Linked DNA regions of Methylorubrum populi. The protein of the gene in region 2 interacts with the protein of the main gene of each other region in a pairwise test. Links are inferred from orthologs where the notes say so. Each region holds a gene or a part of one and is shown on either strand. Other genes may lie near its edges.

Region 1 (6,312 bases), 3.5 Mb from region 2 along the record:
CGGATTGCCTGATCCGCGAAGGCGTGACGATGAATCCCGGAACGGCCGGCGGCGGCCTGGAGACGGTGGTCGGCAATGGCTGCGCCTTCCTCGCCAACAGCCATGTCGGCCACGATTGCCGGGTCGGCAATCACGTCATCTTCTCCAACAACGTCATGCTCGCCGGCCATTGCACGGTCGGCAACTATGCCATCCTCGGCGGCGGTGCGGCGGTGATCCAGTTCGCCCGCGTCGGCGACCACGCCTTCGTCGGCGGCCTCTCGGGGCTGGAGAACGACTGCATCCCCTACGGCATGGTGCTCGGCAACCGGGCCTATCTCTCGGGGCTCAACATCATCGGCCTGCAGCGCCGCGGCTTCTCGCGCGAGGACATCCATGCGCTCCGTCGGGCCTACCGGCTGCTCTTCGCCCAGGAAGGCACGCTGATGGAGCGGGTCGAGGACGTGGCGGCCGAGTTCGACACCCATCCGGCGATCCACGAGATCGTCACCTTCATCCGCGCGGGCGGAAAGCGCTCGATCTGCACGCCGCGCGCCGTCGCCGCGGCATCCTGAGGCGACGCGCCGTGATCGATCCCGCCCGGCCCCTCGCCCTGGTGGCCGGCGCGGGCCATCTGCCGGAACTGGTCGCGGCCTCCCTCGATCGGGCGCGCCGGCCGTTCAGGATCCTCGCCGTGCGCGGCTTCACCGAGCGGGCGATGCGGCGGCGTGCGGACGCGGTGGTCGATCTCCTCGACATCCCCGGCACCCTGCGCATCCTGAAGGAATGGGCGCCTGCCGCCGTGGTACCGGCCGGCGGCGTCACCCGCCCGAGCCCGGCCGCCCTCCTCAATGCCGCGCATGCGGTGCGCAACCGGGACCTCCTGAAGAGCCTCGCCGGCGGCGACGACAGGCTGCTGCGGGCCGTGCTCTCGCTGCTGGAGGAGAACGGGCACCGGGTGCTCGGCGTCCACGAGGTCGCGCCCGACCTCCTCGGTCGTCTCGGCCGCCTCGGCAGGTGCGAGCCCGATTCCGACGCAGCCCTCTCGATCGCCACCGGACGTGCGATGCTCGCCGCCTTGAGTCCGTTCGATGTGGGGCAGGCCGCCGTGGTGGCGGCCGAGCGGGTCATCGCCGTGGAAGGGCCCGAGGGCACGGATCGCATGCTCGCCCGTGCCCGCTCGCTCAATCGCAAGCCGTTCGGGCGCGGTGCGCCCGCCAAGGGCACCGTGCTCGTCAAGCTGCCGAAGGTCGGACAGGATCTGCGCATCGATCTGCCGGCCATCGGGCCGCGCACCGTCCGCCGCGCGGCGGAGGCCGGCTGCGCCGGGATTGCCATTGGGGCGGGCCATACCCTGGTGATCGACGCCGAGCGCACCGTCGCGGCCGCGGATGCGCTCGGTCTGTTCCTGATCGGCGTGGAGGTCGCCCCGTGACGCACCGGCGGATCTGGCTCGTCGCGGGCGAGGATTCCGGCGATCAACTTGGCGCCAAGCTGATCCGGGCCTTGCGGGCGCTTTCGTCCGAGCCTCCGACGCTCGGCGGCGTCGGCGGCGAGGCGATGGAGGCGGAAGGCTTCCGCTCGCTCTTCCCCATCGATGACGTCGCGGTGATGGGCTACCTGCCCGTTCTTGCCCGCGCCCGAACCCTGCTGCGGCGCATCCGCGAGACGGTGGACGATGTCGTGGCGGCACGGCCCGACGTGCTCGTGATCATCGACAGCCCCGGCTTCACCCATGCCGTGGCGACCCGCGTGCGCAAGCGCCTGCCGGAGCTGCCGATCGTCGATTACGTCTCGCCGAGTGTCTGGGCGTGGCGGCCCTGGCGGGCGAAGGGCATGGTGCCCTTCATCGACCACGTGCTCGCCCTACTGCCTTTCGAGCCGGAGGCGCATCGGCGGCTCGGCGGGCCGCCCTGCTCCTATGTCGGCCACCCGCTGATCGAGCGATTGGCCGAACTGCGCCCCTCCCCCGAGGAGGCGGCGATTCGCGAGGGGCGCCCGCCCGTCCTCGCTGTCCTGCCGGGCTCGCGCCGCTCGGAGATCGAGCGGCTGATGCCGGTCTTCGGGCGCACCGTCGCGGAGCTCACCCGGCGCATCGGCCCGTTCGAAGTGGAGCTGCCGGCGGTGAGCCGCCACCGCGCCCTGATCGAGCGGCTCGCCGCCGCCTGGGAGCGGCATCCGCGGGTCGTCCACGGCGAGGCCGACAAATACGCCACCTTCCGCCGGGCGCGCGCCGCGCTTGCGGCTTCCGGCACCGTGACGCTCGAGCTCGCGCTTGCCGGCGTGCCGATGGTGGTGGCCTACAAGGTCTCGCGGGTCGAGGAGGTGATCGCCCGGCGCTTGATCCAGGTGCCGACGATCGTTCTGCCGAACCTGATCCTGTCCGAGAACGCCATGCCGGAATTCGTGCAGGCCGACTGCACGCCGGAGCGGCTGGCCGGGACGCTGGCGCCCCTTCTCGCGGGCGGCCCGGCGCGGCGGACCCAGCTCGAGGCGCTTGCCCGCATCGACGGCCGGATGCGGCTGGCCGGCGACGAGGAGCCGAGCCGCGCGGCGGCCCGGATCGTGCTGGAGGCGCGGCGGGCGGCATGAGCGAGGAGGCGGCGATGCTGGTGATCCGGATCTTCGTCGATGCCGATGCCTGTCCGGTGAAGGACGAGGTGTACCGTGTCGCCGGGCGCTACGGCCTCCACGTCTTCGTCGTCTCGAACAGCTTTCTGAACCTGCCGCGCGAGCCCTGGATCGAGCGGGTGATCGTCGGTGACAAATTCGACGCGGCCGACGACTGGATCGCGGAGCGGGCGGATCGCGGCGCCATCGTCGTCACGGCCGACGTGCCCCTGGCCAGCCGCTGCGTGAAGGCCGGCGCGGCGGCGATCGCGCCGAACGGCAAGGCCTTCACGGAATCCTCGGTCGGTCTCGCGCTCGCCACCCGCAACCTGATGCAGGACCTGCGGGAGGCCGGGGCCATCACCGGCGGCCCGAAGCCGTTCTCGCCGAAGGACCGCTCCGCTTTTCTCGGCGCTCTCGACCGGGCGGTGGTCCGACTGAAGCGCGATCTCGGGCTCTGAGGCCGTGATGCCCCCGGGCCGCGAGGCTCGGGGGCGAGGGCTTAATCAGCCACGCTGGCCGATCGGGATGTAGTCGCGGCGGTCCGGGCCGATATAAAGCTGGCGCGGGCGGCCGATCTTCTGGGACGGGTCCTCGATCATCTCGGCCCATTGCGCGATCCAGCCGACGGTGCGGGCGAGCGCGAACAGCACCGTGAACATCGAGGTCGGGAAGCCGAGCGCCTTGAGGGTGATGCCCGAGTAGAAGTCGATGTTCGGGTAGAGCTTCTTCTCGATGAAGTACTCGTCCTCGAGGGCGATCTTCTCGAGCTGCACCGCGACCTCCAGCAGGTCGTCCTTCAGCCCGAGCTCGTTCAAGACCTCGTGGGTGGTCTTCTGCATGATGCGCGCGCGCGGGTCGTAGTTCTTGTAGACCCGATGGCCGAAGCCCATCAGGCGGAAGGGGTCGTTCTTGTCCTTCGCCTTGGCGACGTATTTCTGCACGTTCTCGGGGTGGCCGATTTCCATCAGCATCTTCAGCGCCGCCTCGTTGGCGCCGCCATGGGCGGGACCCCACAGGCAGGCGATGCCGGCGGCGATGCAGGCGAAGGGATTGGCGCCCGAGGAGCCGGCGAGCCGGACCGTCGAGGTCGAGGCGTTCTGCTCGTGGTCCGCGTGCAGGATGAAGATTTTGTCGAGCGCCCGCGCATAGATCGGATTGATCGCGTACTCTTCGCACGGAACGGCAAAGCACATCCGCAGAAAATTCGACGTGTAGTCGAGATCGTTCTTCGGATATACGAAAGGCTGGCCGATCGTGTACTTGTAGGCCATCGCCGCGAGCGTCGGCATCTTCGCGATCATGCGCAGCGAGGCGATCATCCGCTGCGACTCGTCCGAGATGTCGGTCGAGTCGTGGTAGAAGGCCGAGAGTGCGCCGACACAGGCGACCATCACCGCCATCGGGTGGGCGTCGCGGCGGAAGCCCTGGAAGAAGCGGTTCATCTGGTCATGCACCATGGTGTGGCGCGTGACCCGGTAATCGAAGTCGGCCTTCTGGGCGGAGGACGGCAATTCGCCGAACAGCATCAGGTAGGCGGTCTCGAGGAAGTCGCCCTGCTCGGCGAGTTGCTCGATCGGGTAGCCGCGATAGAGCAGCACGCCCTCGTCGCCGTCGATATAGGTGATCTTCGACTCGCAGGAGGCGGTCGAGGTGAAGCCGGGATCGAAGGTGAACTTCCCGGTCTGGGCGTAGAGCTTGCCGATATCGACCACATCCGGGCCGATCGTTCCGGTCTTGATGGGCAGTTCGACGTTCTTGTCGCCCACGATGATGGTGCTGGCGGAAGCGCTCATGGGATCGCGGACCCTTTCTCGCGACGGGAACAGCACGGGAGCGGAAGGCGTCGCCTCCCGCTCCGTTGTGGCGCCGCAGCAGAGCACTGCGCCCGCTCACTGAAGCACCGGGTTAACGGATCGGTCGACGCCCAGCAACGGCAGGGTGCCTTCCGCTTCTTCGCATATGCGAAGAACGGGCCGCCTCTGTCACTGTCGGAGCACGATGGCGTCGATTCTGATCTGCCTCATCCCCCGGATTTCGCGCGGTCCGAGCGTACCGCTGGCTCGAAGATGATGCCAAAACGCGGGAAAGGACAAGACTTTCCGCCTTCGGGCCGCGTGACGGTCAGCTGCGGAAGATCGGTGCTGTCATTTATGTCGAGTTGTCACTCCGCTCGTCGTGCGCATGGCGGCATCGGCGTCACGGCGGTCGGCGGCGCAGGGTGGATCAACGCGTCCTGCGGTCAGATGCGTTGATCCGTCGCGTGGTCGGGCGTTAGGCCGGAAGGCGATCCCGCAGGCGGGCGAGCGCTTCGTCACGGCCCAGCACGGCCATCACGTCGAAGACCGGCGGCGAGGTGGCGCGGCCCGTGAGCGCGGCCCGCAGCGGCTGAGCGACTTGGCCGAGCTTGACGCCCTGGCTCTCGGCAAAGCCGCGCACGGCGGCCTCCGTCGACGCGGCGCTCCACTCGGGCAGGGCCTCCAAGGCGGGAAGAAGGGCGCGCAGCCGCTCCGGCGCCTCGCCGGCGAGCAGGCCTTCCGCCTTGGCGTCGAGGATGAGCGGACGGGGGGCATAGAGGTAGTAGGCGCTGTCGAGGAGTTCGACGAGCGTCTTGGCGCGCTCTTTCAGCCCCGGCATCGCGGACAGGAGCTTCTCACGCAGATCCGGCGTGAGGGCGGTCGGCAGGCCGCGTTCGGGACCGCGGGCCGGCAGAATCGCGTCGACCGCATCGACCAGAACGGCGTCGTCGCTGCCGCGGATATAGAGCCCGTTCAGGCTCTCCAGCTTCGTGAAGTCGAAGCGCGCGGCCGAGCGACCGATCGCCTTCAGGTCGAAGGCGGCGATCATCTCCTCGGTGGAAAAGACTTCCTGGTCGCCGTGGCTCCAGCCGAGTCGGACGAGGTAGTTGCGCAGGGCCGCCGGGAGGTAGCCGCGATCGCGGTACTCCTCGACCCCGAGCGCGCCGTGTCGCTTGGACAGCTTGGCCCCGTCCGCTCCGTGGATCAGCGGGATATGCGCCATCGCCGGCACGTCCCAGCCGAGCGCCCGGTAGATCTGGCTCTGGCGCGCGGCATTGGTGAGATGGTCGTCGCCGCGGATCACCTGGGTGACGCCCATGTCGTGATCGTCCACCACGACGGCGAGCATGTAGGTCGGAGTGCCGTCGGAGCGCAGCAGCACGAGATCGTCGAGATCGCGGTTCGCCCAGGTGACGCGGCCCTGCACGGCGTCCTCCACCACGGTCTCGCCCTCGGTCGGCGCGCGCAGGCGGATCACCGGCTTCACGCCGGGAGGCGCCTCGGACGGGTCGCGGTCGCGCCAGCGGCCATCGTAGCGCGGGGCACGGCCCTCGGCGCGGGCGGTCTCGCGCATCTGCGCCAGCTCCTCGGCGCTGGCGTAGCAATGGTAGGCGTTGCCCGAGGCGAGCAGGCTCTCCGCCACCGCGCGGTGGCGCTCGGCGCGGGCGAACTGATAGATTACCTCGCCGTCCCAATCGAGGCCGAGCCAGCGCATCCCGTCGAGGATCGCGTCGATCGCTCCTTGCGTCGAGCGCTCCCGATCGGTGTCCTCAATGCGCAGCAGCATTCGGCCGCCGAACCGGCGGGCGTAGAGCCAATTGAACAGGGCCGTGCGCGCTCCCCCGATATGCAGGAAGCCCGTGGGCGAGGGCGCAAAGCGCGTGACGACCGGTGACGACATCGGCGGCTGAGAGGCTTCTTCGAA
Region 2 (7,650 bases):
CGCAACTCCACCGTCACCCTGTTCGACGCGGTGGCGGCCTACGACTTTGCCAAGGCCGATCCGCGGCTGAAGGGCATGCGACTTCAGGTCAACGTGAACAACGCGTTCGACCGCCGCTATTTCAACTGCCAGGCCGGCGCCTGCTATCGCGGCCAGCCCCGGCAGTTCTTCGCGAGCCTGATCTATCGCTGGTGAGGCGGATTCCGCCCTGACCCTCATCCTCCAGACATCCCTCGACGGCGCCCTGACCGGCGCCTTCGCATCTTTTGCGGGCCGGCTCCGCCGCGACCCCGATCCGCGGGCCTGCGCGCTGTCCGCGCTCGCGCGCGGCGGTGCGATCGGCGATGGGATCGCCCTCTTCGCCGATGTCCATCCCGGGGCCGAGCGCAAGGCGGTGGCCTCGCTCTGGAGCAGCTATCTCTTCGCTGCGCTGATCGCTCCGACGCTCGCGGCGGGGGCGCGGCTCGGCTCGGCCGTGACCATCGGGGCGATCCGCTTCGCGCCGGATTCGGGGTTGCCGGAAACCCTCCATGTCACCCAGGCGCTCCCCTCCCCTCTCCCGGCCCAGGTCGACCGGCTGCTCGCCGAGGACGTCGCACCGGTGATCCAGGCGCTGCGGGCCGAGGCGGGACTGTCCCCCCGGCTGTTGTGGGAGAATGCCGGCGGCCACCTGTTCTGGACGCTCAAGACGATTGCGCAGGAAGATCCGGAGCGGGCCGGCGAGGCGGTCGAGGCGGTCGAGGCGCTGCAGGCCCTGCGCTGGCCGCGCGACGCCTGCGCCGCGCTGACGCTGATGCGCGCCGACGCGCTGGCAGGTCTCGAGGCACCCCGCCGCCGGATCTGCTGCCTGCGTCACGGCCTGCCTGGCTTTTCGAAATGCGAGGGGGTCTGCCCCCTGCTCAGGCAGGGCGCGGCCCTTCCGGCCGAGGCGAAAAGCGGAACGATCGCCCCTGATCCCGCCTCCGCCTGAACGCTCGGGGCGCCTTTCCGTGCCTGCGGGGTGAAGCCGAGGCGATCGACCGGGTTCGGCCTCACAGGCTCCGAGCGGCCTCGGGCTCAGCCGCCGCGCCCGGCTTCCGCGCCGAGGCCGCGCTGCGCCTTGGAGCGCAGGCGCTTGTTCTGGAAGACCAGCGTGAGCGTGGCACCGCTGCCGCGATCCGACCAGAGATAGGTCTCGAAGGTGCCGAGGCCCGAGATCGTCGCGGTCGCATCGATGGTGCCGCGGCAGCCGAGCAGGCCCTCGACCTCGGACAGCCGCATCTCGGCCTGGAGCAGATCGAAGGTACCGAGGCTGATCGGGCAGTGGATCCGCTCCGCCGGTGGCCGGTGCGCGGCGACCGGCGCCGGGCGGGTCGGCACCGCCGGCCCCGGATCGGCTACGGCCGGCCGCGCGGGCCAGGTTCGGGCGGGGGGCGCATCATCCGGCACGTCGGGGATGGCGGCCGGCATCGCAGCCGGCATCACGGCAACCGCGCGCGCTGCTCCCGCGGGCAGGGCGGCGTCAGGTGTCGCGACGGGTTGCGGATCCGCCGGTGCGCCGCCGCTCCGGAGGGCAGGGGTGAAGGCCGGGCCCTGCCGCAGCCGGGCGGCCCCGGCCGGGGCGCCACCGCGGCCGGCGCCGTGCGGCATCCGCTCCTCGCCCGCCTCGCGAGGACCGCGGGCGTGTCCGACGACGATGGCCCGGCGCAGGGCCGTGTCCAGACCGCTCAGTTCGCGGGCGAGGCGCTCGCTCCGTCCGGTGCCGGGCGATCCGGACCGGATCTCGCAATCGGCGAAGACGGCGAGGGCATCGCGGATCTCGTCCTCGGTCCATTGTTCGGCCGGCTTGCCGAACAGGTCGGCCTCGCCCTGCGGCACGGCCGTCGCGGCGGCGGCACCGAGTCGGCCGAGCCTCTCCTCCACGAGGGTGCGGTGCGCGCCGCAGCCGCCGACCGCCGCGAGGGACGTGCGGAACGGCGAGGGTGCGGCGGCCAGGGAGGCGCCGCACGCGGCGATGAGCAGGGCCGGTGCGAGAAGGAAGCGCATGGGGCGGTCGCCTGGGATCAGGTCAATCGTCCCAAGCGACCGATTTCGCGTGAACGGACCCTTAGCGCGCGGGTGGAACAGCCCGGCTTCGGCGGCGATGCCTTACCGTCGGTTGACGGTCCCGCTCAAATCGATCGCATCCGGCCCGACCCCGATCCACTCGACCATCTCGGGCCGACCCGCCATCCAAATGTCAGGTCGGCCCGCACCGCGGCGGTTTTCACGGGAAAACTGCCGCGCTTCAGGGCCTGCCCGCCTGCGACTTGCCCCGCTTGCGGCGGCGGGCCAGCATGTTGAGGGCCTCCACGCCCGCCGAGAAGGCCATGGCGGTGTAGATGTAGCCCTTCGGCACGTGCGCCCCGAAGCCTTCGGCGAGCAGCGTCATGCCGATCATGATCAGGAAGCCGAGCGCCAGCATCACCACCGTGGGGTTGGCGGCGATGAAGCGCGAGAGCGGGTCGGCGGCGAGCAGCATCACCGAGACCGCGGCCAGAACCGCGATGACCATGATCGCCACGTGCTCGGTCATGCCGACCGCGGTGATGATCGAGTCGATCGAGAAGACGAGATCGAGGATCAGGATCTGGACGATGGCGGAGCCGAAGGTGATCGCGGCCTGATTTCCCGCCTTCTCCTCCGGGTTCGGATCGACGCTGTGGTGGATCTCCTTGGTCGCCTTCCACAGCAGGAACAGGCCACCGGCGATCAGGATGAGGTCACGCCAGGAGAAACCCTTGCCGAACACCGAGAAGACCGGCTCGGTCAGGTGGACGATCCAGGCCACGGTGCCGAGCAGGGCGAGCCGCAGGATCAGGGCGAGGCCGATGCCGATGCGCCGGGCCCGGTTCTGCTGGTCGGCCGGCAGCTTGTTGGTGATGATCGAGATGAAGATCAGGTTGTCGATGCCGAGCACGACCTCCATCACCACGAGGGTTGCGAGCGCCGCCCAGGCGGTCGGATCGGCGGCGAGTTGCAGCAGGCTGTCCAAGGGGAAGTCCACCCGTCGTCCGTTAGTTCAGAAGGGAAGAGGAAAGCGGCTCGTGGTGCCCGGTGCGGCGTTCGGCGGCGCGAGCACGCGCACCGCCTTCGGCACGACCTTGAAATGGGCCGGGGTCCAGGTGGTGAGTTCACCGTCGGTGTTGACCGCCCTCGGCTTTCGGGTCGTCAGCACCAGTTCCGTGGTCTCGAAGGCGCGCACATCCGCGGCCTTGCCGTGGGTGCCCCGGCGCAGGGCCGGCAGCAGCGCGATCAGCCGCCACCAGTGGGCGACCTCGAGGCTGTAGAAATCGAGCCGTCCGTCATCGACGGTGGCGTCCTCCTGCACCGTCATTCCGCCGCCGTAATGGCGCCCGTTGCCGACCGAGGCCTGGATCGTCGTCACCTTCTCGGTGCGGCCGTCATGCTCGATCGTCACGGTGAAAGGGCGGGCGCGGCGCAGCAGGCGGATGGCGGCGATGGCGTAGCCCACCGTGCCCCAGGTCTTCTTGGCATTCGCCGTCAGTTCGCTGGCGAGATCCGCCGAGAAGCCGACGCTCGCCACGTTGAAGTAGTAGTGGCCGTTGACCCAGCCGAGATCGATCGCCTTTTCCGGCGCGGCCGGGATCAGCCGCGCGGCGGCCTCCGGATCGAGCGGCAGGCCGAGCGAGCGGGCGAGGTCGTTGGCGGTGCCGAGCGGCAGGATGCCGAAGGGCAGCTTCGTCTCGACCAGGGCCGACGCCGCCGCGTTCATGGTGCCGTCGCCGCCGCCGAGGATCACGAAATCGACCGCGCCGGCATGACGCTCGATCTCGTCCTTGCAATCGGTGCGGCCCTCCGGCTCGACGAGGTCGAGCCCCCCGTCGCGCAGGATCGTCCGGATCGCGTCCATCGGTCCGGATCCGCTCCGGGCCTTGCCGTTCACGAGAAGGAGCGCACGGCGCTTCTTCGGACTCGCGGTCGCGCTCAAGCGGCCGCTCCGCTCGTGACCGGACGGAACAGGGAGACCACCATGGCCGGCAAAAGCCTATCCTCGCACGCTTCCGCGCCGCGTTCGCGCCAGCGTCAACAGGGATCCGACATCACGGTCGACGCCTCGACCGTCAGAGGGGCCCGGACCCGTCCTCCGCAATCCCGCCCGACGTTCCCGCCGGGAGCGTTGGTCCATTCCGCCCTGAGGGCAGGGGGAGTCGGGACTGCCACGCTCAAGGTGGGGACTCTCCGCGGGTTGGCAAGAGGAGGATCATGAGGACGCCGGCGGCGAAATCGGGCGGCGAAGGGTTGTGCGGGAATCTTACCCGCCCCGGGATCGCTGCGGGGCGGGACAGCGGGGGTAACGGGCGCTCCGGCGCAGCGCCTGTCGCAAACGGGGCCGGACTCGGTATAGGTACGCGATCGGTGGCGGAACATGTGGAACCGTCGCGGTGCGGTCACGCGTTCCGTCCCACCGACCGCCTCCCGCGGAATGCCCGCCGCCGTCATCCGTCCGAGGTGAGAGCCGACGGTCGCCGGGCGCTTCGTGAGGCACCTTCAGGCCTGCTCGCCCGATCGGTCCCGTCATGCGCCCCGTCCTGCTCCTGACCCTTCTCCTCTCCTCGGCCTGCGCCACCGGAACCGCCCTGGCTCAGTCGGGCTCGAACTGGGTCGATCCACCGGCAAAATCCGAACCCTCGGCAGCCGGGGGCGAACGGGCGAAGCCCGCGGTCAAACCGGGCCCCCGCTTCGAGGCCGAGCCGGATGGACGCACCCACGCGCACCGGTCGGCCGCCGCGCCCTCCGCCCGGCGAGAAACGCGCCGTCAGGACCGCACCCGTGCCGCCGAGATGCGGCGCGCCCGCCGGGCCGCCATTCGCGAACGGGCGCGCGAGCAGGGCGCCGCCCACATCGCCCGGAGCGAGCGCCCCGTCGAGCGCCCTGCCCCGCCGCCCGCCCGGATGGCGCGGAGCGAGCCGGATCCGCGTTTCGGCGACTGGGCCGTGACCGCGCGGCGCCTGAGCCTGGACTATCTCGATAGCGTGTCCGCGCCCAACGGCGCGATGCTGGCCTCGGCCCCGCGCTTCTACGGTGGCACGGTCCGCTTCCACGGCCGCGTGATGTCGACCGGCGCCCTGCTCGCCGAGAAGCGGCGCTTCGCCCGGCGCTGGCCGGAGCGGCGCTACGAGCCGCAAGGGGAGCCACGGGTCGCCTGCGATGGGCCGAGCGCGACCTGCCAAGTGCGCATCGTCCACGACTTCACGGCGCTGAGCCCCTCCCGCGGCGCGCGCTCGCAGGGCGTCGCCGAACTCACGCTGACGGTGAGCTTCGCCGGCGGCGCGCCGGTCATCGTCTCGGAGTCGAGCCGGGTCCTCAGCCGGGCGGGGGCCTGACGCCGGATACGCCGCCGCATCGACCGGATACTCCGGCCGGTCCATGCTGTAAGAAGCAGCGAACGGGCGCCGCCGGGCGGCGCTCCGGAACGATCGAGAACAGGGCATTGCGCGCGTGAAGGGATCGGCAAAGGCCGCGGGCCGGAGCAAGGACGAGACGGCGACGCCACCCGAAGCGCCGGTCTCCGAGGATGACCGCCGCATCCGCGCGCTGATCCTGGCCGAACTCGACCGGCGCGGGGCGCGGCCGGTGGCCCGACGGACGCTGTCGCTGATCGCCGAAGGCTTCGTCGAGCCCGCCGACGGCGTGCCCGGCTACCGGATCGTCGACCGGACAGGTGCGGTGCGCCTGCGGGGCGAGGCCGGAACCGGCGTGCCGCTGACCCTGCACGACCTCGTCGAGGAGCTTCGCGAGCAGTACGCCCCGCTGTTCTTCCCCCCTGCCCCCGAGCCGGAGCCGGAGCCGGCCCGCGACACGATCGCCGACGTGCGGGCCGCGGGTGCCCGCTTCGTGGAGACGCAATCGGCGCTGGCCCGCTCCCTGGCCAGCAGCTCGGCCGAGCGCAGCCGGGCGCTCGCCAGCGCCGCGAGCGAGACCGTCGAGGGCTGGCGCAGCCGGCTCGCCGAGCGTCTGAAGGCGCGGCCCAGGCCCGCGCCGGTCGAAGCCGCCGTCGATCCGACGGAGCCCAGCCCGAACGCGGCGGAGCGCCTGGCCGAGGCGCGCACCCGCGTCGAGGAGAGCTGGCGGCGTGTGGCGAGCGGGATCCAGCCCCGTCAAACCGCCACGCGGCTGCGCGACCTGACGGAGGACGCGCTCGCCGCCGGCAGCCGTCGCCCGGTCGCGCTGATCACGCTCGGCGCCCTGGCCGGCGCGGGTCTCGTCGCTGCGCTCTCTCTGAGCGGGCACGATACGGGGGATTCGGGGCGTCCCGCTCGGCAGACCGCCGAGCCTCAGGCGCCGCAAACGGCGCCGGCAGGATCGCCGCCCGCGTCGACCTCCGCTTCGCCGCCCGCCTCGGATCGCGCTTCGGGCGAGGAACCGGCCCCCGACGCATCCGCGGAGATGCCGCCCGCGGAAACCGAGCGTCCGCCGGAACCGGAGCCGCCGCGCAAGGGGGCCAACGCCCTCGTCGGCGTGCCGGAGGTGATCGATACGGCGACGCTGCGGGTGGGCGGGAAGGTCGTGCGCCTGTTCGGCGTCGAGTGGGTCCGCGGCGGTCAAGCCGACGAGTTGAGCAAGTACCTGCGCAAGCGCTCGGTGACCTGCCAGCCGGCCCCCGGCAGCAGCGCCTATATCTGCACCGTCGAGGGTCGCGACCTCTCCGAAGTGGTGCTGTTCAACGGCGGCGGCCGCGCCTCGTCCGAGGCGACGCCGGATCTCGCCGCGGCCGAGGATCACGCCCGCACCGAACGGCTCGGCGTCTGGAAGCGGTGAGGCGCCGGTCTCTCCCCGCCGAATTCGGCTGATCCGTTCGGGGAGGACGGCTTCGGACTTCGCTCAGGCGGCGCGCGGGCGGGCCGATCGGTAGTTCCGTCCGATCGAGGCGGACACCGTATCAGAGCAGCGGCTGGCGGGCAGCGGCATCCTCGCGGGCGCAAATGGCGGGGTCGGGCTTGGCCCCCTCCCCGTTCAGGGCACGCTTCAGGTCGGTCCGGGCCCGCTCCAGATCGGCGCGGAAGTCGGGATCGGCCAGCAGCACCGACATCAGCGCCGAGGCGCCGGTGCGGGCGGCCTCCACGTCGCTGAGCCAGTGAACGCCGCACACGACCCGGCTCTCGCCGTAGAGCCGGCTACGCACCAGGAACTGCGTCGCCTTCTCCGGCATCAGGCTCGCCATGATCATTCCATAGGCCCAGCCCTGCCCGGCATGACCGGACGGGTAGCTGAAGCTGTCGGCGAGCTCGCGCGTGCGGGCGACACAGATCGGCGCCTCGTTGCCGACGAAGGGGCGCAGCCGGCGATAGCGCCGCTTGGCCACGCGAGTGGCGCGGGCGACGTCGATGCGGGCCCGATCGAGGAGGCGCATCAGGTCGGGCACGCGCGTCTGGTCGATGCGCTGGCCGAGGACGCAGGCGTAATCCTCCAGAAGCGCGGCACCGCCATCGGCGACGTCGTTGGTGGCGAGCGCCCAGCGCGCGCTGCCCTGGTAAGCCCGCGTGGCATTGTAGATCGCCCGGTCCGCCGCTTCCGCCGGCGAGTGCCCGGCGGGCGGCGGCGGCAGGATCGCCGCGAGGTTGGGCGTCGCCTCCTCGCTGAGGTAGCCCTTCGGAGTGGCAGACGTGA

Evidence for each region. Proteins that work in one complex are often made in the same cells at the same time.
Region 1: the proteins of MPPM_RS08820 (region 2) and gltA interact in binary tests that used the Escherichia coli proteins (3 or more experiments, as listed by UniProt). The link is inferred for Methylorubrum populi from one-to-one orthologs.

What each region holds. Positions count from the first base shown.
Region 1 is NZ_AP014809.1:5,465,900-5,472,211, forward strand. What follows is about bases 2,241-5,040. They hold gltA (citrate synthase), read right to left. Parts: upstream 4,386-5,040; coding sequence 3,096-4,385; downstream 2,241-3,095. Other genes in these bases: lpxB (lipid-A-disaccharide synthase), read left to right, coding at 2,241-2,571; MPPM_RS25445 (YaiI/YqxD family protein), read left to right, coding at 2,568-3,050; gltX (glutamate--tRNA ligase), read right to left, coding at 4,864-5,040. Outside these bases: lpxA (acyl-ACP--UDP-N-acetylglucosamine O-acyltransferase), read left to right, coding at 1-554; MPPM_RS25435 (LpxI family protein), read left to right, coding at 566-1,414; more of lpxB, read left to right, coding at 1,411-2,240; more of gltX, read right to left, coding at 5,041-6,288.
Region 2 is NZ_AP014809.1:1,918,403-1,926,052, reverse strand. What follows is about bases 2,006-4,880. They hold MPPM_RS08820 (lipid kinase), read right to left. Parts: upstream 3,971-4,880; coding sequence 3,041-3,970; downstream 2,006-3,040. Other genes in these bases: MPPM_RS08815 (hypothetical protein), read left to right, coding at 4,560-4,880; MPPM_RS08825 (TerC family protein), read right to left, coding at 2,267-3,013; MPPM_RS08830 (hypothetical protein), read right to left, coding at 2,006-2,025. In the rest of the region: MPPM_RS08840 (TonB-dependent siderophore receptor), read left to right, coding at 1-195; siderophore-iron reductase FhuF, read left to right, coding at 395-970; more of MPPM_RS08830, read right to left, coding at 1,057-2,005; more of MPPM_RS08815, read left to right, coding at 4,881-5,366; MPPM_RS08810 (thermonuclease family protein), read left to right, coding at 5,482-6,801; MPPM_RS08805 (acid phosphatase), read right to left, coding at 6,923-7,650. UniProt on the Escherichia coli protein: In vitro phosphorylates phosphatidylglycerol but not diacylglycerol; the in vivo substrate is unknown.